Regions from separate parts of the Sphaerotilus montanus genome, predicted to be linked through region 2. Evidence: predicted binding sites of a transcription regulator. Region 2 holds the regulator's gene; the other holds the start of a gene.
What was found. Region 2 encodes LexA, which represses DNA repair genes until DNA is damaged. Its sites were predicted from a motif close to ACTGTATNNNNATACAGT; they were not measured.

Region 1: the regulator LexA is predicted to act here: its motif matches at 7,638-7,655, upstream of recA (recombinase RecA).

The regions. Positions count from the first base shown of each region.
Region 1 covers NZ_JACCFH010000001.1:2,531,652-2,543,579, reverse strand. The annotation lists gene BDD16_RS11495 (rod shape-determining protein) at 1-380, shown strand, start outside; gene mreC (rod shape-determining protein MreC) at 417-1,373, shown strand; gene mreD (rod shape-determining protein MreD) at 1,387-1,905, shown strand; gene mrdA (penicillin-binding protein 2) at 1,926-4,136, shown strand; gene rodA (rod shape-determining protein RodA) at 4,150-5,310, shown strand; gene BDD16_RS11470 (sensor histidine kinase) at 5,287-6,750, opposite strand; gene BDD16_RS11465 (response regulator) at 6,806-7,480, opposite strand; gene recA (recombinase RecA) at 7,693-8,757, shown strand; gene recX (recombination regulator RecX) at 8,778-9,257, shown strand; gene sucC (ADP-forming succinate--CoA ligase subunit beta) at 9,477-10,637, shown strand; gene sucD (succinate--CoA ligase subunit alpha) at 10,650-11,546, shown strand; gene BDD16_RS11440 (TerC family protein) at 11,639-11,928, opposite strand, start outside.
Region 2 covers NZ_JACCFH010000001.1:3,867,684-3,879,611, forward strand. The annotation lists gene maiA (maleylacetoacetate isomerase) at 1-51, shown strand, start outside; gene pgeF (peptidoglycan editing factor PgeF) at 38-829, shown strand; gene BDD16_RS17585 (hypothetical protein) at 846-1,097, opposite strand; gene phaC (class I poly(R)-hydroxyalkanoic acid synthase) at 1,202-2,869, shown strand; gene BDD16_RS17595 (acetyl-CoA C-acetyltransferase) at 2,958-4,136, shown strand; gene phbB (acetoacetyl-CoA reductase) at 4,224-4,961, shown strand; gene BDD16_RS17605 (hypothetical protein) at 5,025-5,435, opposite strand; gene lexA (transcriptional repressor LexA) at 5,574-6,266, opposite strand; gene BDD16_RS17615 (asparaginase) at 6,350-7,330, shown strand; gene BDD16_RS17620 (organic hydroperoxide resistance protein) at 7,363-7,788, opposite strand; gene BDD16_RS17625 (MarR family winged helix-turn-helix transcriptional regulator) at 7,800-8,333, opposite strand; gene BDD16_RS17630 (DMT family transporter) at 8,412-9,344, opposite strand; gene BDD16_RS17635 (glycosyltransferase family 39 protein) at 9,428-11,071, shown strand; gene BDD16_RS17640 (ChbG/HpnK family deacetylase) at 10,983-11,891, opposite strand; gene BDD16_RS17645 (GtrA family protein) at 11,890-11,928, shown strand, end outside.

The sequences.
Region 1 (11,928 bases), 1.3 Mb from region 2:
AAATCGGCTCGGCCTTCCCCGGCTCCGAGATCAAGGAGATGGAAGTCAAGGGCCGCAACCTGAGCGAAGGCGTGCCGCGCAGCTTCACGGTCTCCAGCAACGAGATCCTCGAAGCCCTGACCGACCCGCTCAACCAGATCGTCTCCTCCGTCAAGAAAGCCCTGGAGCAGACCCCGCCCGAACTCGGCGCCGACATCGCCGACCGCGGCATGATGCTGACCGGCGGTGGCGCGCTGCTGCGTGATCTCGACCGCCTGCTCGCCGAGGAAACCGGCCTGCCGGTGCTGATCGCCGAAGATCCGCTGTCCTGCGTCGTGCGCGGATGCGGCATGGCACTGGAACGCATGGAGCGCCTCGGTTCGATCTTCACGTCGGAGTGACCGTGACGTCCACGGTCGTGGTTGGCGCCTGCTGACATGCCACTGGGCACCCTGGACCGTTCTCCACCACCGTTCTTCCGCCAGGGCCCGTCGGCCCTGTCGCGGCTGCTGTTCTTCGCCTCGCTGTCGGTGCTGCTGATGGCGGCGGACAGCCGGGTCGGGCTGACCACGCCGCTGCGCACCGCCGCCGCCGTGCTGCTCAACCCGATCGAGCGGGCGCTGCTCGTGCCGGTGCGCGGCGCAGGCTCGGTCGGCGACTACCTCTCCGGCATCGCCCAGGCCCAGCAGACCACCGAGCGCGCCCGTGCGGAACTCACCCGCCAGGCCGAGCGCTCGCTGCAGGCCGACCAGCTGCTGCAGGAAAACGCCCGGCTGCGCGCGTTGCTGGAACTGCGTGCGCGGCTGTCCGTGCGCACACGGGCCGCGGAAGTGCTCTATGACGCACCCGATCCCTACACCCGCAAGATCATCATCGACCGCGGCAGCAGCCAGGGCGTGCAACACGGCTCGCCAGTCATCAACGAACTGGGCGTGCTGGGACAGGTGACGCGGGTCTACCCCATGACCGCGGAAGTGACCCTGGTGATCGACGAGAACGCGGCCATCCCGGTCCACAACATCCGCACCGGCCTGCGCGGTGTCGCCTTCGGCGACCCGTCGGTGGACAGCATGGAGCTGCGTTTCGTCGCAGCCAACGCCGACGTGCAGGTCGGCGACATCCTGCAGACCTCCGGACTGGACGGGGTGTACCCGCCGGGCATGCCCGTCGCGAAGGTGAGCCGGCTGGACCGGCGGACCCAGTCCGATTTCGCCAAGATCGCCCTGACACCGGCCACCAAGCCGGACAGCGTGCGGCATGTGCTGGTGCTCGAACCCATGAGCACCCAGCAACTCCCCAAGCCGACCCCGGCCGACGCCGCACTGCCGGTCCACGGCAAGGACAGCCCGGCCGCCAAACCCGGGGCCAAGGCCGTGCGCAAGGACAAGGAGTGAGGGCCGTGACGCCATGATGCCCCGTTCGGCCGATCAACTGCTGCTGCCGGTGAACCCGTGGTTCATGTGGGCCACGCTGCTCGTCGCACTGGCCCTGAACCTGGTGCCGATCGGGCGCCAGCCGGCCATGCCCGACTTCATCGCGCTCGCCCTCGTGTTCTGGAACGTGCACCAGCCGCGCCGGGTCGGCGTCGGCGCGGCGTTCGTGTTCGGCCTGCTGATGGATGTGCACCAGGGCGGCCTGCTCGGCCAGCACGCCATGGCCTACACGCTGGTGAGCTACTTCGCCATCACGATCCACCGCCGTCTGCTCTGGTTCACGGCACCGACCCAGGCCGTGCACGTGCTGCCGCTGTTTGCCGCCGCACACCTCACCTCGCTGCTGCTGCGCATGGCCTCCGGCGGCGACTTCCCGGGCTGGCCCGTGCTGCTGTCACCGGTCTTCGAGAGCCTGCTGTGGCCACTGGTGAGCCTGGTGCTGCTCGCGCCGCAGCGGCGGGCACCGGATCCTGACAAGAACCGTCCGCTGTGAAGCGCTCGGGCCTGGGTGCGATGACCGAACTGCGCAATGTCGAACAGGAGATCGACCAGTTCCGCGTACGGCTGATCGTCGCGGCACTGGTGGTGCTGTGCTGCTTCGGGCTGCTGCTGGCGCGGCTGTTCACGCTGCAGGTCATCAAGTTCGACGAACTCACCACGCAGGCCGAGAACAACCGCATCGCCGTGGTCCCGATCGTGCCCAACCGCGGGTTGATCGTGGACCGCAACGGCGTCGTGCTGGCCGACAACTACTCGGCCTACACCCTGGAAATCACCCGCTCGCAGCTCGAGGACGACCTGGAACAGGTGATCGACCAGCTCGGCGAGGTCATCGAGATCCAGTCCCGCGACCGCCGCCGCTTCAAGCGCCTGATGGGCGACTCCAAGAGCTTCGAGTCGATCCCGATCCGCACCAAGCTGAGCGACGAGGAGGTGGCCCGCTTCACCGCCCAGCGCTACCGCTTCCCTGGCGTCGAGATCAAGGCCCGCCTGTTCCGCAACTATCCCTACGGCGAACTCGGCGGCCACGTGCTGGGCTACATCGGCCGCATCAACCAGCGCGAGAAGGACGACATGGCCGACTGGTCCGACGAGGACCAGGCCAACTACCGCGGCACCGATGTCATCGGCAAGCTCGGCATCGAGCAGAGCTACGAGCGCGATCTCCACGGCACCACCGGCTTCGAGGAGGTCGAGACCAGCGCCGGTGGCCACCCCGTGCGCCGCCTGCGCTCCGAGCCGGCCACGCCGGGCAACACGGTCCGCCTGTCGATCGACATCAAGCTGCAGGCGCTGATCGAGGAGCTGTTCGGCACCCGGCGCGGTGCGCTGGTCGCGATCGATCCGCGCAACGGCGAAGTGCTGGCCTTCGTCAGCAAGCCGGGCTTCGACCCGAACCTGTTCGTCGGCGGCATCGACCAGGACTCGTGGAAGGAGCTCAACGAGTCGCTCGACAAGCCCATGCTCAACCGCGCCCTGCGCGGCACCTACCCGCCCGGCTCGACCTACAAGCCCTTCATGGCCATGGCCGCGCTGGTCACCGGCAAGCGCACCGCCGGGCAGGTCATCTACGACAACGGCTTCTTCATGTTCGGCAACCACCGCTTCCGCAGCCACGGCGACGGCGGCCTGGGGGCAGTCGACATGACGCGCTCGATCGTCCAGTCGAGCAACGTCTATTACTACGGCCTGGCCAACGACATGGGCGTGGACCTGATCCACGACCAGATGGACCTCTACAGCTTCGGGCGCAAGACCGGCATCGACCTCGAAGGCGAGTCCACCGGCGATCTGCCGTCGACCGAGTGGAAACGCAACAAGTACAAGCGCCCCGAGCAGAAGCGCTGGTACGCGGGCGAAACCATCTCGCTGGGCATCGGTCAGGGCTACAACAACTTCACCATGACGCAACTCGCCAGCGCCATGGCCACGCTGGTGTCGGGCGGTCAGCGGTTCGAGCCCCGGGTCGTGCGCGAGATCGAGAACGTCGTCACCCGCGAACGCCGCACGGTGTCGTCGCATGCGGTCTCCCCGCTCGATCTGAAGCCGGAACATGTGGCCGTGATCCGGCGCGCCATGCACGGGGTGACGCAGACGGGCACCTCGACCAGGGTGTTCGCCGGGGCCCCCTACCAGAGCGGTGGCAAGACCGGCACGGCACAGGCCGTGGGCATCCGCCAGAACGAGAAGTACAACGCCTCCAAACTGGCCGACTACCAGCGGGACCACTCGCTCTACACCGCCTTCGCCCCGCTGGACGAGCCGCGCATCGCACTGGCGGTGATCGTCGAGAACGCCGGCTTCGGCGCCGAGGCCGCCGCCCCGATCGCACGGCGGGTGCTCGACTACGTGATCTCCGGCGTCTACCCCACGCCGGAAGACATCGCCATCGTCCAGAAGGGCCACGGCTCGGCACCGATCGGCGCCGGCCTGCCGGTGGCCTCCGTGCCGCTGCCGCCGACCCGGGCGGCCGGCGTCGATGCGGAATCGACGGCGGCGTCCGCTGCCGCCAGTGCGCTCGTCTTCCCTGCTTCGGCCGCTTCTGCCGCATCGGCGCCGGCGAGCGCACCAGGCCCTGCCGCTCCGCCAACACCCGCGGGACCCGCCCCGGCCGTGACCACGGCGCCCACCGCCCCCACACGCCCGTTCAGATGGGTCCCGCGGCGGATGCCCGATCCGGTGCCGCCCGCCCCCGTCGCGGGCGCTTCGCGATCGACACCGTGAGCACACCATGATCCTGCAGTCCTCGTTCGGGCAACCCACGCTGTGGCAGCGGGTACGCCCCTGGTTCAGCGGATTCGATCCGCTGCTGCTGCTGGCGATCCTGGCACTGGCCAGCATCGGGTTGACCGCGATGTATTCCGCCGGGTTCGACAACGGCTCCCGGTTCATGCTGCAGGTGCGCAACATGGCCCTGGCGGGAGCCGTGTTCTTCCTGGTCTCCCAGGTCCCGCCGCAGCGGTTCATGGCGCTGGCCGTGCCGCTCTACACCGTCGGGGTGATCCTGCTCATCCTCACCGCCCTGTTCGGCATCGACCCGACCCACAAGGGCGCGCGCCGCTGGCTCAATGTCGGTGTCGTCATCCAGCCCAGCGAAATCCTGAAGATCGCCACCCCGCTGATGGTCGCCTGGTGGTTCCAGCGCCGCGAGGGCCGGCCACGCACCGGCGACATCGCCCAGGCCTTCCTGCTGGTGCTGGTGCCCTTCCTGCTGGTGGCCAAGCAGCCGGACCTCGGCACCGGCATCCTGATCTTCTCGGCCGGCTTCTTCGTCATCTTCTTCGCCGGGCTGTCGTGGAAGGTCATCCTGCCGGTGGCCGTGGTCGGCATCCTCGGCATCATCGCCATCGTGCTGGCCGGGCCGACGATCTGCGAGCCGGGCGTGGACTGGCAAGTGCTGCACACCTACCAGAAGAACCGCGTCTGCACCCTGCTCGACCCGACCCGCGACCCGCTCGGCAAGGGCTTCCACATCATCCAGGGCATGATCGCCATCGGCTCCGGCGGGGTCACCGGCAAGGGCTTCATGAAGGGCACGCAGACCCATCTGGAGTTCATTCCCGAGCGCACCTCGGACTTCATCTTCGCCGCCTACTCCGAGGAGTTCGGCCTGATCGGCGGTCTGGTGCTGGTCGGCTGCTACAGCTTCCTGATCCTGCGCGGACTGGTGATCGCCTTCGAGGCACCGACCACCTTCGCGCGGCTGCTGGCCGGGGCGATCACGATGAGCTTCTTCGTCTACGCCATGGTCAACATGGGCATGGTCAGCGGCATCCTGCCCGTGGTGGGCGTGCCGCTGCCCTTCATGAGCTATGGCGGCACGGCGCTGGTGACACTGGGGCTGTCGCTCGGCATCCTGATGGCGATCGCCCGCTCACGGCGGCTGATGCAGAGCTGAGCTGTCCGCCACCGCCGTGTCCACGTCAGGTGCATGGCGCAGGCGGATCGTGAACCGCGCTCCCGGGCCTTCGCCCGGAGGCACCTGGGCAGGCGATCGGGCGTCGTCCAGCACGACGGAGGTGCCATGCTGCTGCGCGATCTCCGCCACGATGGCCAGCCCGAGCCCCGAGCCATCGACGGTCGTGCCGAGCGCCCGGTAGAAGGGCTGGAACACGAGGTCCCGCTCGCCCACTGGAATGCCGGGGCCCGAATCCTCGATCTGCAGCACCACCACCTGCCCGAACGGATCCGGCACGACCCGCACGGTCACCGTGCCCCCGCGGGGCGTGTAGTGCAGCGCGTTGTCCACCAGGTTGGTGATCAGCTCGCGCAGCAGCATCGGATGGCCCAGCACCCGCGTGTCGCCCGCGCGGCGCAGGCCGTTCGGCACCTGCGTGTCCGGCCCCTCGAAGCCCAGATCGATGCCGGCATCCAGCGACTGCGGCACGAAGTCGCGCACCACGTCGGTGGCCAGTGCCTCCAGATCGATCTCGTCGCGCGCCACCGTGCCGGCCTTGGCATCGGCGCGGGCCATCGACAGCAGCTGGTTGACCATGTGGGCGGCCCGCTGCGAGGCATGCGCCATCTGCGCCAGCGAGGCCTTCATGACCTCCGGGTCGCCGTGGCCGGCATCGATCTCGCGGGTGGCGAGTTCGGCCTGCATCCGCAGTCCGGCCAGCGGCGTCTTGAGCTGGTGCGCGGCGTCCGCCAGGAAGCGCTTCTGCGTCACCAGCGCGGTCTGCTGGCGCTCCAGCAGGTCGTTGATCGACTGCACCAGCGGCGAGACCTCCTCCGGCACCTCGTGCACGTCGATGGGCGAGAGGTCGTCGCTGGCACGTTCACGGATGCGCTGCTGCAGCGCATTCAGCGGCGCCAGCCCGCGCACCAGGGCCAGCCACACCAGCAGCACCGCCACCGGCAGGATGACGAACTGCGGCAGGATCACGCCCTTGATGATCTCGGTGGCCAGCCGCGAGCGCTTGGTCAGCGTCTCGGCCACCTGCACCAGCACCGCCCGCTCGCCCGCACCGCCGCTGATCCACTGGTAGGCCACGCGCACGCTGTCACCGTGCACCTCGTCGTCGCGCACGCGCATCTCGCCCAGCACCTGCGCGTCGTCCTCGGAGGGCAGCATCAGGTCCCGGTCCCCGCTGACGAACTCGCCGCGCGGCCCGAGGACCTGGTAGTAGACGTTGTCGACCTCGTCCGCGCGCAGCATGCGCGCGGTTTCGCGTGACAGGTCGAAATAGACGCTGTCCCCGCGCACCTCGACCCGCTGCGACAGCGAACGCACCGACTCGATCAGTGCGCGGTCATACGGACGGCTGGCGATGCCCTGTGCTGCCAGCCACGTCAGCGCCAGGCTCATCGGCCACAGCAGCAGCAGTGGCGCGAGCATCCAGTCCAGGATCTCGCCGAACAGCGAGCGCTGTTCGCGTCGGCGCGCCGCCGCCTCAGGTCGCGGCGATCTTCTCAAGGCAGTAGCCCAGACCCCGGACGGTGGCGATGCGGATCGGTCCCTGCTCGATCTTCTTGCGCAGGCGGTGGATGTAGCCCTCGATGGCGTTGTTGCTCACCTCCTCGCCCCACTCGCACAGGCGCTCGACGAGCTGGTCCTTGCTGACAAGGCGCCCCGCACGCTGCAGCAGCACCTCCAGCAGGCTCAGCTCGCGCGCCGACAGGTCGATCATCTGCTCGTTGATGTAGGCCACGCGACCGGTGGCGTCGAAGGTGAGCGGCCCGTGCTTGATCAGCGCGCTGGCGGATCCCAGCCCACGCCGGGTCAGCGCCCGCACGCGCGCTTCGAGCTCCTGCAGCGAAAAGGGCTTGGCCATGTAGTCGTCGGCCCCGAGATCCAGGCCCTTGACCCGCTGCTCGATGCTGTCGGCCGCCGTCAGGATCAGCACCGGCACCGCCGAACCGCGCGCCCGCAGCTTCTTCAGCACCTCCAGGCCGTGCAGCTTGGGCAGGCCCAGGTCCAGTATCAGCATGTCGAATTCGTGGGCTGCCAGAGCCGCGTCGGCCTCCGATCCATTGCCCACATGGTCCACCGCATATCCTGCCGAACGCAGGCTGCGCAGCAAGCCATCGGCCAGAATCTGGTCATCTTCAGCGATCAGAATGCGCATGGCGCCTGTCTCCTCATTACCCCTGTGGACGGGGGCTTGGCCGTGATTGTAGAAAGCCCGGGAATGTGCCGCATCGGTACAGATGCCATGCCTTGACGCAATGCACCAAGGCCTGCAGAAAAACCACGCCAGCACGGGCGCCGGGGCCCAGCAAAAAGCTGTACAGACATCCAGCATTGGGCATAATGACGCATCCACCCAGGAGAATGTCGATGGACGCACCGAGCAAAGCCAATCCGAACAGCACCGCCCTCAGCACCGAAAAAGCCAAGGCCCTGCAGGCCGCGCTGGCCCAGATCGAAAAGCAGTTCGGCAAAGGCTCGATCATGCGCCTGGGCGAAGGCGAGGTCGTCGCCGACATCCAGGTGTGCTCCACCGGCTCGCTGGGGCTGGACATCGCGCTCGGTGTCGGCGGCCTGCCCCGCGGCCGCGTCGTCGAGATCTACGGTCCGGAGTCCTCGGGCAAGACCACGCTGACGCTGCAGGTCATCGCCGAGATGCAGAAGCTCGCCGGCGTCTGCGCCTTCATCGACGCCGAACACGCGCTGGATGCCCAGTACGCGCAGAAACTCGGCGTCAACCTGCAGGACCTGCTGATCAGCCAGCCCGACACCGGCGAGCAGGCGCTGGAGATCGTCGATGCCTTGGTGCGTTCGGGCTCGGTCGATCTGATCGTCATCGACTCGGTGGCGGCACTGACCCCCAAGGCTGAACTCGAAGGCGAGATGGGCGACTCCCTGCCCGGGCTGCAGGCGCGGCTCATGAGCCAGGCCCTGCGCAAGCTCACCGCCACGATCAAGAAGACCAACTGCATGGTCATCTTCATCAACCAGATCCGCATGAAGATCGGCGTGATGTTCGGCAGCCCCGAGACCACCACCGGCGGCAACGCGCTGAAGTTCTACGCCTCCGTGCGTCTGGACATCCGCCGCGTCGGCTCGATCAAGAAAGGCGAGGAAGTCATCGGCAGCGAGACCCGCGTCAAGGTCGTGAAGAACAAGGTCGCTCCGCCGTTCAAGACCGCCGACTTCGACATCCTCTACGGTGAGGGCATCAGCCGCGAAGGCGAGATCATCGACCTGGGCGTTGCCGCCAAGATCGTCGACAAGTCTGGCGCCTGGTACGCCTACAAGGGCGAGAAGATCGGCCAGGGCAAGGACAACTCGCGCGAGTTCCTGCGCGAGAACCCCGATCTGGCGTACGAGATCGAGAACCGCATCCGCGAGTCGCTCGGCATCAGCCTGCTGCCCCCCATGGGCAGCAGCAACAAGGCCTGACCGTCCGGACGGAGCCGAGGGTGCAAGCCACGCTCAGTCTCAAGGGCCGGGCGCTGAAGTACCTCGCTGCACGCGAACATTCGCGCAGCGAACTGATGCGCAAGCTCGCCCCGCACGCCGAAGACCAGGCCGAGATCGAGCGCGTGCTGGACGAGCTTCAGCAACGCGGCTTCCTGAGCGAGGAGCGGTTTGTCGCCTCGGTGGTCCACCGCCGCGCGGCCGGTCATGGCGTGGCCCGCATCCGACAGGAGCTGAGCCTCAAGGGCATCACGGCCGACCAGATGCGCGCGGCACTGGAGGAGCTGCAGCCCAGCGAGCTGGCGCGCGCCCACGCCGTGTGGGCCCGCCGCTTCGGCAGCCCGGCGACGGACCCGCGCGAACAGGGTCGACAAGTGCGGTTCCTGATGGCGCGCGGCTTCTCGGGCGAGGTCGTGCGGCGGGTCCTCAAGGGTGAACTGCCGGAGTCCTTCGACGCCTCCTCTGCCGACGATCCGGACTGATCCATCGTTGCGCCGGCTTGTCCCGGCCCTGCTCGATCGCTGTCCTGTTCTGCAACGTCGGCTGGTACATGGCGGTTACCACGCATAGGGTTGCGGCAGTGCAGCATGCTAAAGTCCCCGGGCTTCGGCATCGACGCCGAACGGGGCGCCCGCTGCTGCGCGCCACCACTACGCCATGCAGTCCCGCATCGTTCCCATTCTCCCCAAGAGTTCAACCCGATGAAGATCCACGAATACCAAGGCAAGGAAGTCCTGCGCCAGTTCGACGTGCCGGTGCCGCGCGGCTACCCGGCGTTCACGGTGCAGGAGGCGGTGGAAGCCGCACAGAAGCTGGGCGGCCCGGTGTGGGTCGTGAAGGCGCAGATCCACGCGGGTGGCCGCGGCAAGGGCGGCGGCGTGAAGGTCGCCAAGAGCCTGGACGACGTGCGTCGTCTGGCCGAGCAGATCCTGGGCATGCAGCTCGTGACGCACCAGACCGGCCCGGAAGGCCAGAAGGTGCGCCGCCTGTACATCGAGGACGGTGCGGACATCCAGAAGGAGTTCTACGTCTCGCTGGTGACCGACCGCCAGTCGCAGAAGGTGGCGTTCATCGCGTCTTCTGAAGGCGGCATGGACATCGAAGAGGTTGCGCATTCGACGCCCGAGAAGATCATCACCGAGGTGATCGATCCGCTGACAGGTCTGGGTGCCGAGCAGGCCGAGAAGATCGCCCGCGCGATCGGGCTGGAAGACGTGTCGATGGCGCAAGCCGTGGGTCTGTTCCAGAACCTGTACCGCTGCTACATGGACACGGACGCCTCGCTGGTCGAGATCAACCCGCTGAACCGCGACGGCAAGGGCAACCTGATCGCGCTGGACGCGAAGTTCAACTTCGACGCCAACGCGCTGTTCCGCCATCCGGAGATCGTGGCCTACCGCGATCTGGACGAAGAGGATCCGGCGGAAGTCGAGGCTTCGAAGTTCGATCTGGCCTACATCAGCCTGGACGGCAACATCGGCTGCCTGGTGAACGGCGCCGGTCTGGCAATGGCGACGATGGACACCATCAAGCTGTTCGGCGGCGAGCCGGCGAACTTCCTGGACGTGGGCGGTGGCGCCACGGCCGAGAAGGTCACGGAAGCGTTCAAGATCATGCTGAAGAACCCGGAGGTCAAGGGCATCCTGGTGAACATCTTCGGCGGCATCATGAAGTGCGACACCATCGCCGAAGGCGTGATCACGGCGTGCAAGGCGGTGAACCTGTCGGTGCCGCTGGTGGTGCGCATGAAGGGCACGAACGAGGACCTGGGCAAGAAGATGCTGGCCGAGAGCGGTCTGCCGATCATCGCCGCCGACACGATGGCCGAAGCGGCCACCGCCATCGTTGCAGCCGTCAAGTAAGGAACACAAGACATGAGCATCCTGATCAACAAGGACACCCGCGTCATCACCCAGGGCATCACGGGCAAGACGGGCCAGTTCCACACGCTGGGCTGCCAGGCGTACGCGAATGGCAAGAACGCGTTCGTGGCGGGTGTGAACCCGAAGAAGGCGGGCGAGAAGTTCTCGGACATCCCCATCTACGCCAGCGTCAAGGAAGCCGCGCAGCAGCAAGGCGCCACCGTCAGCGTGATCTACGTGCCGCCGGCCGGCGCCGCTGCGGCGATCTGGGAAGCGGTGGAAGCCGACCTGGATCTGGCGATCTGCATCACCGAAGGCATCCCCGTGCGGGACATGCTGATGGTGCGCAACAAGATGAAGGCCAAGGAAGCGGCCGGCGGCAAGAAGACGCTGCTGCTGGGCCCGAACTGCCCCGGCCTGATCACGCCGGAAGAGATCAAGATCGGCATCATGCCGGGTCACATCCACCGCAAGGGCCGCATCGGCGTGGTGTCCCGTTCGGGCACGCTGACGTACGAAGCCGTGGCGCAACTGACCGAGATCGGTCTGGGCCAATCCAGCGCGGTCGGCATTGGCGGCGACCCGATCAACGGGCTGAAGCACATCGACGTGATGCGCGCGTTCAACGACGATCCGGACACGGACGCCGTGATCATGATCGGCGAGATCGGTGGTCCGGACGAGGCCGAAGCGGCGATGTGGTGCAAGGTGAACATGACCAAGCCGATCGTGGGCTTCATCGCCGGCGTGACGGCGCCGGCCGGCAAGCGCATGGGCCACGCCGGTGCGCTGATCTCGGGTGGTGCGGACACGGCCGACGCCAAGCTCGCCATCATGGAAGAGTGTGGCTTCACCGTCACGCGCAATCCGTCCGAGATGGGCAAGCTGCTCAAGGCGCTGCTGAAGTAAGTCCTCCTGGAGCGTTCGTCTCCACCATGAAAAAAGCCACCCCGCGGGGTGGCTTTTTTCATGGTGACCCGCTCAGGGTCAGCCCGTCAGGCTCAGCCGTTGGAGATCGACTTCGTCGGATGCGGGTCGATCTTCGGCGCGGTCCGCACGCTCAGCCACATCGTGAACGCCAGGATGCCGATCACCGCACCGAGCGAGGCGAACACCGGGATCTTGACGAGGTCGATCAGCAGCATCTTCGTGCCGATGAACGCCAGGATGACCGCCAGCCCGTAGCTCAGCAGGTGGAACTTCGTCGCCATCGCCGCCAGCAGGAAGTACATCGCGCGCAGGCCCAGGATGGCGAAGATGTTCGAGGTCAGCACGATGAAGGCGTCGTCGG
Region 2 (11,928 bases):
CCGGCCTTCCTGGCGGCGCAACCCTCGGCGTGCCCGGATGCCGATGCCTGAGCGTCTCGACGAACTCGCACCCGCCGACTGGTGGCGGCCACGGTTCTCCCACCCCCGTGTCGGGGCGGTGATGACGGCACGCTCCGGCGGCGTCAGCCAGCCGCCGTTCGATGCCTTCAACCTGCGGGATGGTCTGGGTGACGATCCCGTGGCGGTCGCGGCCAACCGGGCCTTGCTGCAGGAGATCGTCGGCCGGCCGACGCGGCTGCTGTCGCAGGTGCACGGCGTGGCGGTGCACCTGCTGGAGTCGATGGCCGAGCCGCCCGCGACACCCCCGGTGGCGGATGCGGTCGTGACCGCTTCGTCGGCCGTGGCCTGCGAGATCCAGGTGGCCGATTGCCTGCCGGTGCTGTTCGCGCATGTCGGCGGGCGGGCCGTCGGGGCTGCGCATGCCGGGTGGCGCGGTCTGGCTGGCGGCGTGCTGGAGGCCACGCTGGCGCATGTCCGTGCGCTGGCCGATGCGTCGGCGGGGGACATCGAATGCTGGCTCGGCCCGTGCATCGGACCGACGCGCTTCGAGGTCGGTGCCGATGTGCTGCTGGCCTTCGGTGCTTCGCCCGAACAGCCGGGCGCGTGTTTCCGGCCGGCTCGGCCGGGCAAGTGGCTGGCCGATCTGCCGGCACTCGCCCGACAGCGGCTGGCGGCCGCCGGTGTGCAGCAGATGGCGGGCAACAGCGGCGCGCCGGACTGGTGCACGCTGGGCCACCCGCAGCGCTGCTTCTCCTACCGGCACGCGCCGCGCACCGGACGGATGGCGGCGCTGGTCTGGCTGCGCTGAACGGTCGAACGAGCGATCAGCCCGGCGGGGTCCCCTCCGGGCCGGTGACGGTGGCCGTTGCTGTGTCGTCTTTCTGCGTCGATTCTTTGGCCTGACGCGCCTTGCGGCGCATGGGCGTTCCCATCAGGTACATCACCAGCGCGAGCGGGCCGATGCCGTAGAGCAGCAGCGTGAATACCGCGCCGAGTATGGTCCCGTGGGGATTCGTGGCTTCTGCCAGTGCCATCATCAACGTGACATAAAGCCACGCAATTGCGACCAAGTACATGGGGATTTCCCGTTATCTGTTGCAACGCAGTTAGCAAGGTGGCTGTATGGATGCGGCATGCATAATGCCTTCAAATGCAGTATTCCATGCACCGGAGGAGATGAATGAACCCGTTTGGCAAGTCCATGTTCACTGCACCCGAGCTGGGGCAGGACGTCGCAGGTCTGTTGAAGACCCTTTCGCAACTGCAGATCCCGCAGGCCGATCTTGCCCGTATCCAGGGGGAGTACCTGCGCAGTGCCAGCGAACTGTGGAACAGCAGCCTGGGGGCAGGCGGGAAGGTGACGCTGCCCAAGGACCGCCGGTTCTCCGCCCCTGAATGGAGCGACAACCCGCTGGCCGGGTTCGCCGCGGCGACCTACCTGCTCAATGCCCGCACGCTGATGGAACTGTCCGACGTGGTGCAGGGCGATGACAAGACCCGTGCGCGCATCCGCTTCGCCGTGCAGCAGTGGGTCGATGCCGCCGCACCGTCCAATTACCTTGCACTCAATCCCGAGGCGCTGAAGAAGGCCGTCGAGACCAAGGGCGAGAGCCTGACGCAGGGCATGCAGCACCTGCTCGGTGACCTGAAGCAGGGCCATGTGTCGCAGACCGACGAATCGCTGTTCGAGGTGGGCCGCAACGTGGCCACCACCGAAGGCGCCGTGGTGTTCGAGAACGAGCTGTTCCAGCTGATCGAATACAAGCCGCTGACGGCACAGGTGTTTGACAAGCCGATGCTGTTCGTGCCGCCATGCATCAACAAGTTCTACATCCTCGACCTGCAGCCCGACAACTCGGTCATCCGCTACACGGTCGAACAGGGCCACCGCCTGTTCGTCGTGAGCTGGCGCAACCCGACCGATGACATGGCGGCCACGACGTGGGACGACTACATCGAGAACGCGGTCCTCAAGGCCATCAGCGTCACGCAGGAGATCACCGGTGCGGAGACGCTGGACATGCTGGGCTTCTGCGTGGGCGGCACCATCCTGTCCACCGCGCTGGCCGTGCTGGCGGCGCGCGGCGAGCACCCCGCGGCGAGTCTGACGCTGCTGACCACGCTGCTCGACTTCAGCAGCACGGGCATCCTGGACATCTTCGTCGACGAAGGCTCGGTCCGGTTGCGCGAGATGACGATCGGGCCGGATGCCCCGCAGGGCCCTGGCATGCTGCGTGGCAAGGAACTGGCGAGCACCTTCAGCTTCCTGCGTCCGAACGATCTGGTCTGGAACTATGTCGTCGGCAACTACCTGAAGGGCGAGACGCCGCCGCCGTTCGACCTGCTGTACTGGAACTCCGACAGCACCAACCTGCCCGGTGCGATGTACTGCTGGTACCTGCGCAATACCTACCTGCAGGACCAGCTGAAGGTGCCCGGTGCCCTGACCGTGTGTGGTGAACAGGTCGATCTCGGCGCGATCAAGGCACCGGTCTATCTCTATGCGTCGCGTGAAGACCACATCGTGCCGTGGGACTCTGCATTCCTGAGCACGCGCATCTTCAAGAGCCCGTACCGCTTCGTGCTGGGCGCATCCGGTCACATCGCGGGTGTCGTCAATCCGCCGGCCAAGAAGAAGCGCAACTACTGGATCAATGCGGCTCCGGCCGCCTCGGCCGACGCCTGGCTGGACACCGCCACCAGCCAGCCTGGAAGCTGGTGGACCGACTGGTCCGAGTGGCTGGCCGGCCATGCAGGCAAGAAGAAGGCCGCCCCCAAGTCCTTCGGCAGCCGCAAGTACAAGGCGATCGAGCCGGCGCCGGGTCGGTACGTCAAAGCCAAGGTCTGATTGTCGGTTCGACGACAGTCTGAGATAGAGTGTCGGCGTCCCTGGACGCTTGAACCGACTTCTAGTTTTTGTATTTGGAGAGAATTGCATGACTGACATCGTCATCGTCGCTGCGGCGCGTACCGCCGTTGGAAAATTTGGCGGGAGCCTGTCCAAGACCGCTGCGCCCGAACTTGGCGCCACGGTCGTGCGCGCGCTGCTGCAGCGCTCGGGCCTGTCCGGCGAGCAGATCGGCGAGCTGATCTTCGGCCAGGTGCTGACGGCCGGCTCGGGCCAGAACCCCGCCCGCCAGACGGTCATCAAGTCGGGTCTGCCGCAAGGCGTGCCAGCCATGACCATCAACAAGGTCTGCGGCTCCGGCCTGAAGGCCGTGATGCTGGGTGCCCAGGCCATCCGCGACGGCGACAGCGAGATCGTCATTGCCGGTGGCCAGGAAAACATGAGCATGAGCCCGCACGTGCTGGCTGGCTCGCGCGATGGCCAGCGCATGGGCGACTGGAAGATGGTCGACTCCATGATCGTCGACGGCCTGTGGGATGTGTACAACCAGTACCACATGGGCACGACCGCCGAGAACATCGCCAGGAAGTACGGCGTGACCCGCGAGATGCAGGATGCGCTGGCGCTGGGCTCGCAGCAGAAGGCCGCCGCCGCCCAGGAAGCCGGCAAGTTCAAGGACGAGATCGCCGCCGTGTCGATCCCGCAGCGCAAGGGCGATCCGGTCGTCTTCGACAGCGACGAGTTCATCAACCGCCGATCCACGGCTGAAGCGCTGGCCGGGTTGCGCCCTGCGTTCGACAAGACGGGCAGCGTCACGGCCGGCAATGCCTCCGGTCTGAACGACGGTGCTGCGGGTGTCGTGCTGATGTCGGCCGCCAAGGCGGCTGCCCTCGGCCTGACGCCGCTGGCCCGCATCGCCAGTTACGCCAGCGCCGGTCTGGACCCCGCCTTCATGGGCATGGGCCCGGTTCCCGCTGCGCGCAAGGCGCTGCAGCGCGCCGGCTGGTCGCCGGCCGACCTCGACCTGCTCGAAATCAACGAAGCCTTTGCCGCACAAGCCTGCGCTGTCCACCAGGAAATGGGCTGGGACACCAGCAAGGTCAACGTCAACGGCGGCGCCATCGCCATCGGTCACCCGATCGGTGCATCCGGTTGCCGGATTCTCGTCACGCTGCTGCACGAGATGCAGCGGCGCGATGCCAAGAAGGGCATCGCCTCGCTGTGCATCGGCGGCGGCATGGGTGTGGCGCTCACGGTCGAGCGCTGAGTTTTCAGAGTTCCCAGTTAGCAGGGGCCGAACACGGGCCTGAAGCCTGTCCATCGGGGACAGGCTCGAATCAGTAGGAGAGACAACATGACTCAGAAAGTTGCTTACGTCACTGGCGGCATGGGTGGCATTGGAACCGCGATCTGCCGTCGCCTGCACAAGGAAGGCTTCAAGGTCATCGCCGGTTGCGGCCCGACCCGCGACGCGCAGAAGTGGCTGGATGAGCAGGCCGCGGCCGGCTACACCTTCTACGCTTCGGTGGGCAATGTGGCGAGCTGGGACTCGACGGTCGATGCCTTCGAGCGCGCCAAGGCCGAGCACGGCATCATCGACGTGCTGGTCAACAACGCCGGCATCACCAAGGACCGCATGTTCCTGAAGATGACCCGCGACGACTGGGACGCTGTCATCGACACCAACCTGAACAGCATGTTCAACGTCACCAAGCAGGTGGTCGCGGACATGGTCGCCAAGGGCTGGGGCCGGATCATCCAGATCAGCTCGGTCAATGGCGAAAAGGGCCAGTCCGGCCAGACCAACTACTCGGCCGCCAAGGCCGGCATGCACGGCTTCACGATGGCCCTGGCCCAGGAAATGGCCAGCAAGGGTGTCACGGTCAACACCGTGAGCCCCGGCTACATCGGCACCGACATGGTCCGCGCGATCAAGCCGGAAGTGCTGGAAAAGATCGTCGCCACCATCCCGGTGAAGCGCCTGGGCACGCCGGAAGAAATCGGCTCCATCGTCGCCTGGCTGGCCGGCGATGACTCGGGCTTCACGACCGGTGCGGACTTCAGCTGCAACGGCGGCCTGCACATGGGCTGATCGGTCTCCGGCCACTTGCAGGCCGGTTTTGCCGACTCCAGAACCGGGCTTGCCCGGTTTTTTTCATTGCACGGCGATCAGCGCATCCAGTGCGGCGCAGACCTCGCGCATGCTGCCGCTGATGCGCACGCGCTGGTGGTCTTGCGGGTCGATGCACAGGTGCACGCCGTCGGATTCAGTCGGTGACCGTGACCGTGCATCGCTGGCGGGTACCCTGGCCGACGGAGCGATTGCCTGCAGTTCGTCGAGCACGGTGTCGATGGCCGCGGACGCTGCAGGGCAGGGTCGGCCGAACGTTGGGCGCGGCGACTGGTTCATGAACAGTGCCATCCCGCTGTCGGTGCGGTGGCCAGTGCCGGGGCGCCGGATGGACATCTCGCGCGATGGTGGCAGTGTCGTGCGCAGGATGTGGCCGGGGATCGACTCGCGCCGCGCTGCACGTCGCTGAAGCAACTGGGCAAGCAGTGGATGCATGAAGGACCTCCTGGAGGTCGACGGATCGGGCGCATGCCAGATCTATCGACCAGCGATGGGTTGACTTGACCGCACAATGCCCCGCCCGGACGCGCGCTCCGGTGCGTGGCCCTCGTGGCAGGGGATCGAGCGGTCCCGCTAGCTCAGCAGCGTGTTGCGGATCAGGCCGACCGCCAGCCCTTCCAGGCTGAAGTCGGTGCTGTCCGCAGGCACCCGGATGGTCTGGAAATCAGGGTTCTCTGGGATCAGCTCGATGCAGGAAGCCGTGCGCCTGAACCGCTTGACCGTCACCTCGTCGCCCAGGCGGGCCACGACGATCTGGCCATTCTTGGCATCGCTGGTCTTCTGGACCGCCAGCAGGTCGCCATCCAGGATGCCGGCGTCTCGCATGCTCATGCCGCGGACCTTGAGCAGGTAGTCCGGCTTGCGAGCGAACAGGTAGGACTCGACGTTGAACGTCCGCTCGATGTGTTCCTGCGCCAGGATCGGACTGCCTGCCGCGACCCGGCCCACCAGCGGCAGACTCAGCGACAGCGGACCGGCCGGAATGGCATCACGGGCGGTCTCGTCGACGCCGCGCATCCGCGACGCGTTGAGGCGGCGCAATGTGTCAGACTTGACGCGGATGCCTCGCGAGGTGCCACTGACCAGATCGATGACGCCCTTGCGTGCCAGGGCCCTGAGGTGCTCCTCGGCGGAGTTCGGCGAGCGGAATCCCAGTTCGGATGCGATCTCGGCGCGTGTCGGTGGTGCGCCTGTTCGTTCGATTGATCGCAGGATCAGCTCCAGGATCTGCTGCTGTCGGTCGGTGAGCTTGGGGCTGTCGTCCACGGATTCCTCGCTAGGTGGTGACGTTGGCGGCGCATGGACTGGTCAAACATCCAGCGCCTGTATTTTTATCCAGCCATTTGCAAATGACAAGCACAGATTCGAATTCGAGCTTCCATGCTCTGCCGCGGCGCATTGTCGTGCTGGGCACTGGCGGAACCATTGCCGGGCAGGCTGCCAGTGCCGACGACAACGTGGGTTACACCGCCGGTCAGGTCGCGGTGGCACAGCTGCTGGGTGCTGTGCCAGCCCTGCGCCGCCGCAGCGAGGAAGGCTGGTCGATCGAGTCGGAACAGGTGGCCCAGATCGACAGCAAGGACATGAGCCACGCCGTCTGGCGGCGGCTTGCCGAGCGGGTGCAGGTTCACCTGGACCGTCCGGAGGTCGATGGCATCGTCGTCACCCACGGCACGGACACGCTGGAGGAGACCGCTTACCTGCTGCAGCGCGTGCTGGCGCCCGCCAAGCCGGTGGTGCTGACGGCCGCGATGCGCCCGGCCAGCGCGAGCCAGCCCGACGGTCCGCAGAATCTGGCGGATGCCGTCACGGTTGCCGGTCTGGACGGCGCGCGGGGGGTGGTGGCGGTGCTGGCAGGCAAGGTCTGGCTGGGCGGGGAGGTGCGCAAGGTGCATCCCTACCGGCCGGATGCCTTCGATGCCGGCGATGCCGGGCCGCTCGGGCATGTCGAGGAAGGCCGTCTGCGCGTGCTGCGCGACTGGCCGACTGGAACGCCGCTGGGTCTGCAGGTGCTCGCGGCGGACATCTGGCCGGAAGTGCAGATTGTCGTGAGCCACGCTGGCGCCGACGGCCGGGTGGTGGACCTGCTCATGGAGGCCGGGGTGCAGGGGCTGGTGGTCGCGGCCACCGGCAATGGCACGGTGCACCAGGAACTGCAGACGGCCCTGCTGCGGGCGCAGTCTGCCGGTGTGGCCGTGGTGCGGGCCTTGCGCGGTGGCTCCGGCTGCATCGTGCCGACCGGACATGATCTGGTCCCCGATGCCGGCGCGCTCACCGCGGTGCAGGCCCGCGTGGAAATCCTGCTCCGGCTGCTGTCACGCCGGGCGTGAAGCGTGGCGGCGGCCGGGCAGGTACCGACCGATCAGAGCACGTTCAGCGTGACGTCGATGTTGCCGCGGGTGGCGTTCGAGTACGGGCAGACGATGTGGGCGGCCTGGACGATCGCTTCGGCGGTTGCACGGTCGACGCCCGGGATGCTGACGTTGAGCGTCACCTGGATGCCGAAGCCGGTCGGGATCGGGCCGATGCCGACTTCCGAGGCGATCGAGGTGGTCGCGGGCAGGGCGACCTTCTTCTGGCCGGCGACGAACTTCATCGCGCCGATGAAGCACGCGGCATAGCCGGCCGCGAACAGCTGCTCGGGGTTGGTGCCGGCGCCATCGTCGCCGCCCAGGCCCTTCGGCACGGACAGCTTGACGCTCAGGCGGTTGTCGTCGGTGGTGGCGCCGCCGTCACGACCTCCGGTGGCAGTGGCGCGGGCGGTGTAGAGCACTTTGTCGAGGGACATGGTGGGGTCTTTCAGGGTTTCAGGGCGGGGTGGGGACATTGAGGGGACACGGTGATCTGGCCTTCCGTCTGGGCGAGCGCCTGGCGCAGGCGGTGCAGTTCACCGGTGAGGGCACCGATCTCGTCGAGCGAGCAACCGGCGGCGGCCGCCAGCTGGGGAGGAATGGCCAGCGCCTGTTCGCGCAGTGCACGGCCCGCCTCGGTGAGGTGGACCTGGACACGCCGCTCGTCGTCGCGGCTGCGCTGGCGGCGGAGGTGTCCCGCGGCTTCGAGGCGCTTGAGCAGCGGGGTGAGGGTGCCGGAGTCGAGCGACAGGGCTTCGCCCAGCTCGCCGACGCTGCGGCCGTCGCGCTGCCACAGGGCCAGCATCACCAGGTATTGCGGGTAGGTCAGCCCGAGCGGCTCCAGCAGCGGCCGGTAACGCCTGGTCATTGCCAGCGAGGCGGTGTACAGCGCAAAGCACAACTGCCGGTCGAGGGCGAGCCAGTCGCGGCTCGGACGGTCGGGTGCCTCGTGGCGGGTGCTGTCGCTGGGATGGGTGTTCATGATGTGTGCAGTTTAATTGCACACAATACAATTGCTGGAAATGTGGTCTTGTCCGGTTCTGCCCGGATCGACACCCGCTCAGCGGGCGGCTGATTCAGGCCAGGTCGCCAGCACCACGCCGAGCATGGCCAGTGCGAACGCCTGCGCCTGCGCCGTGCTGAACGACTCGCCCAGCAGCAGCACGCCCACGGCAGCGGCCGACACCGGCAGCATCACCGTGAACACCCCCGCCCGCGCGGCGGGCACGTGGCGCAGGCCGGTCATCCACAGCCACACCGTCACCACGCTGGCGGCCAGGGCATAGAACAGCAGCAGCATCCAGGTCGGCTGCGTGACCGCGGTGAAGTCGAACGACAGGGCCTGCCACAGGCCGAACGGCGTGACCAGTGCCAGGCCCCACAGGTTCACCAGTGCGCTGATGCGGCGCGGGCCGATGCGGCCAGACAGCCGCTTGCCGATCACGACGTAGCTGGCCTCGCAGACCACCGCGCCGACCAGCAGCAGATTGCCCGTCAGTGTGCTGGTGCTGGTGGTGCCTGGCACATCGGCGACGCCGTGCCGACTCCAGGACACCAGCGCAATGCCCGCCACGGCACAGGCGATGCCGGCAAGAACGCGCCCGGTGAGCCGTTCACCCAGGAACACCCGCGACATCAGCGCGACCACCCCCGGCAGCGCCGCCATGATCACGCCGGCGGCGAGCGCCGTGCTCATGGCCACGCCATACAGCATGCAGATCGAGAACAGGAAGTTGCCGAGGAAGCTCTCGAAGAAGAGCAGCACGCGGTCGTGGCGCGCGAGGGGTGTTTCGCTGGCCGGACGACGCACCCAGCCGGCCATCGCCACCGCGGCGATGCCGAAGCGCAGCCAGGCCAGCAGGAAGATCGGAAAGACGGCGACCAGCAGCTTGGACAGCCCGACGTAGCTGCCGACCAGCGCCATGCTGCCTGCCAGACAGATGTAGGACCAGCGCAGCGGCGCGGCGGGGAAACTCTCGGTAGAAGATGTCATGTTGATCAAGCACAATCCCGCGCCTTGAATGTATCTATGTGTCTGTTCGTGAAGCAGTGTTGCGCTGCAGCCGGGATGCCAGTGTGAAAACGAGAAACAGCCGTCCGGATGGTACCTGTGCAGAGGCCGCGCCTGTGGCCGGTGTGGCCGCCGGAGCCGGTCGGCGGTCGGTGCCGTGGCTGCCCGAAGGGGGGCTGCGGTGGGCGGTCTCGGCGCGTGGGCTGATCCACCCCCCGCTGCTGGCCGCAGGGCTGGTGCTGGTCTGGGTGCTGGTGGCCTGGTGGACCAACACGGCGCAGTACGGGGACCACTTCGAGCAGCTGTCCTGGGCACAGTCGATGGAGTGGGGCTACCACAAGCACCCGCCGCTGCCGAGCTGGCTGCTGGCCGCCGCGATCCGCGTGGGGGGGCTGCATGCGTGGTGGCCATCCGTGCTGGCCGGGGGCTGCATTGCCCTGAACCTGGTACTGACCTGGCGCATTGCGTGCTGGCTGATCGGCGAGGACCGTGCAGGGCTGGCCGTGCTGTTCGCCGGCTTGCAGCAGGGCTTCATGGGCAAGGCGCAGCTGTTCAACCACAACTCGGTGCTGGTGGTCTGCGTGTCGGCGGTCGTGTTGCTGGCGCTGCGGGCCACGCAGCTGGAGGCAGCGCGTCCGGCGCGGCAGCAGACCCTGCGCTGGGCACTGGTCGGTGTGGTGGCCGGGCTGGCGATGCTGTCGAAATACCAGGCCGCGCTGCCGCTGATCGGCGTGGTGGTGGCGATGTGGCGCTCGGGTGCGCTGGCGCGTCCCGCGAATCGCCAGGGGCTGGCGCTGGCGGTGGTGATCGCGCTGCTGATGCTGGCACCGCACGTGGCCTGGGTGGCCACGCACGGCTGGAGCACGGTGGCCTACGCGACGCAGTCGGGGGTGTCCCAGTCCGCTGGCGAGCGCCTGGCCGGGGTGGTCAAGTTTCTGGTGATCCAGCTGCGGGTGCTGTCGCCGGCGCTGCTGATGCTGGCGCTGGTGGCCGGCTGGTCCGGCCGGCGCGGGACGGACAGGGCGGCCCGGATGCCCCAGCCCGTGCGCGGCGACGACCGTCCGGCACCGCAGTGGATCTGGCTGTCCAGCCTGCTGGGTGTGCCGGTGGCGGGCGTGCTGGTGGCGGCATTGATGGGGGGGCTGCGCCTGCAGGACCACTGGGGCATCCAGACCTTCCAGTTCATGGGCCTCGTGGCGGCTGCGCTCTGGCCCTGGCCGGTGCGGCCGGCGTGGCGTCGCTGCGTGGCGGTGGCGCTGGTGCTGCACGGCGTGTTCTTGCTGGCCCATTCCGCGCCGCGCTGGACGGACATGGCCCGTTCGACCAGAGCCCGTGTCGACGAGTTCTACCCGGCCCGCGCCATGGCCGATGCCATGCGCGCGCAGTGGCTGGCCGCCGTGCCCGCGGGTTGCACGCTGCGCTATGTGCGTGGTCCGGGATTCGAGGCCGGCATCATCGGGCTCTATGCGCCCGAGCATCCGGCCGTGGTGGACGACAACCTGCTGCACACGCCGTGGCTGCAGCTGGCGGACTTCGCCGAGGCGGGGCATCTCGCGGTTCGGCTCGGCACGCCGCCGGAGCTGGACGACTGGTCGTCCGGTCCGGTGTTGCGGGGGGAGTTCAGTTTTGATGTCCCGGCGCAGCGGCAAGCACCGCACCAGACGCTCCACTGGATGATCGTTCCGCCAGCACGTTGCGCAGCGCCGTGATCTGCAGCCCGGACCGGGCGAGGTCCTCCGGCAGGGTGTCGGATTGCCAGACGCGCCATTCGACCTGGCGGGCCGTGCCGATGACATCGCCGGCCGGCGCATGGCTGGCCGGGTGGCACATCAGCAGATCACCGTCCTGCGCCAGGGCGAACCAGCGTTGCAGCAAGGCCCGGTAACCCGCCGCGTCGGTGTCGAAGCCGTAGACGCCAAGCAGGTGGGCGTTGGACTGCCAGCCACGCCGGGCCGCGCCGCGTTGCAGTTCCACCGCACCCAGCCACGAGATCACGTCGGCCTTGCGCCGCAGCGGCAGGTCGGCACCGGCGGGGGCCCGGCTGGCGCGCAGCCACGGCCGGCGGGCGGTGTCCGGGTAGCGCGCCTCCAGTGCCTCCAGCAGCACGCTGCGGACCTGGGCCAGCTGGTGCACGTGCTGGTGTCCGTCCACATGGTCCGGCGCCGCGCCCCAGCCGGCCTCGAACCGGTCCAGCTGCTGCTCGATCCGGCGCCGCAGGGCGCGTGCGTCGAACAGGTGCAGCCCGGCACGCAGGATCACGCGCGGCAACGGCTCGCCCGCGGTGCCCGGCAGGGCTTCGGTCAGGTTCAGGTGCAGGCCGACATCGACCGGGTGCGTGCGGGCGGCGTCGCGCAGCGCGGGGGCACTGGCGGGCCAGGTCGGGCCATCGCTCATCACGCTGACGGCGCTGATGCGGCCGGCGCGTGCGAGCTGCGTGCTGGCCTCGTCGATGCCGGCATGCAGGCCGTAGTCATCGACACAGACCGCCAGGCGCTTGCAGGGTCGGGGGGAGGCTAGGATGTCGGGCATGTCGAAAGATCGTTGGCAAGGCGTGCGCTTCATCGCC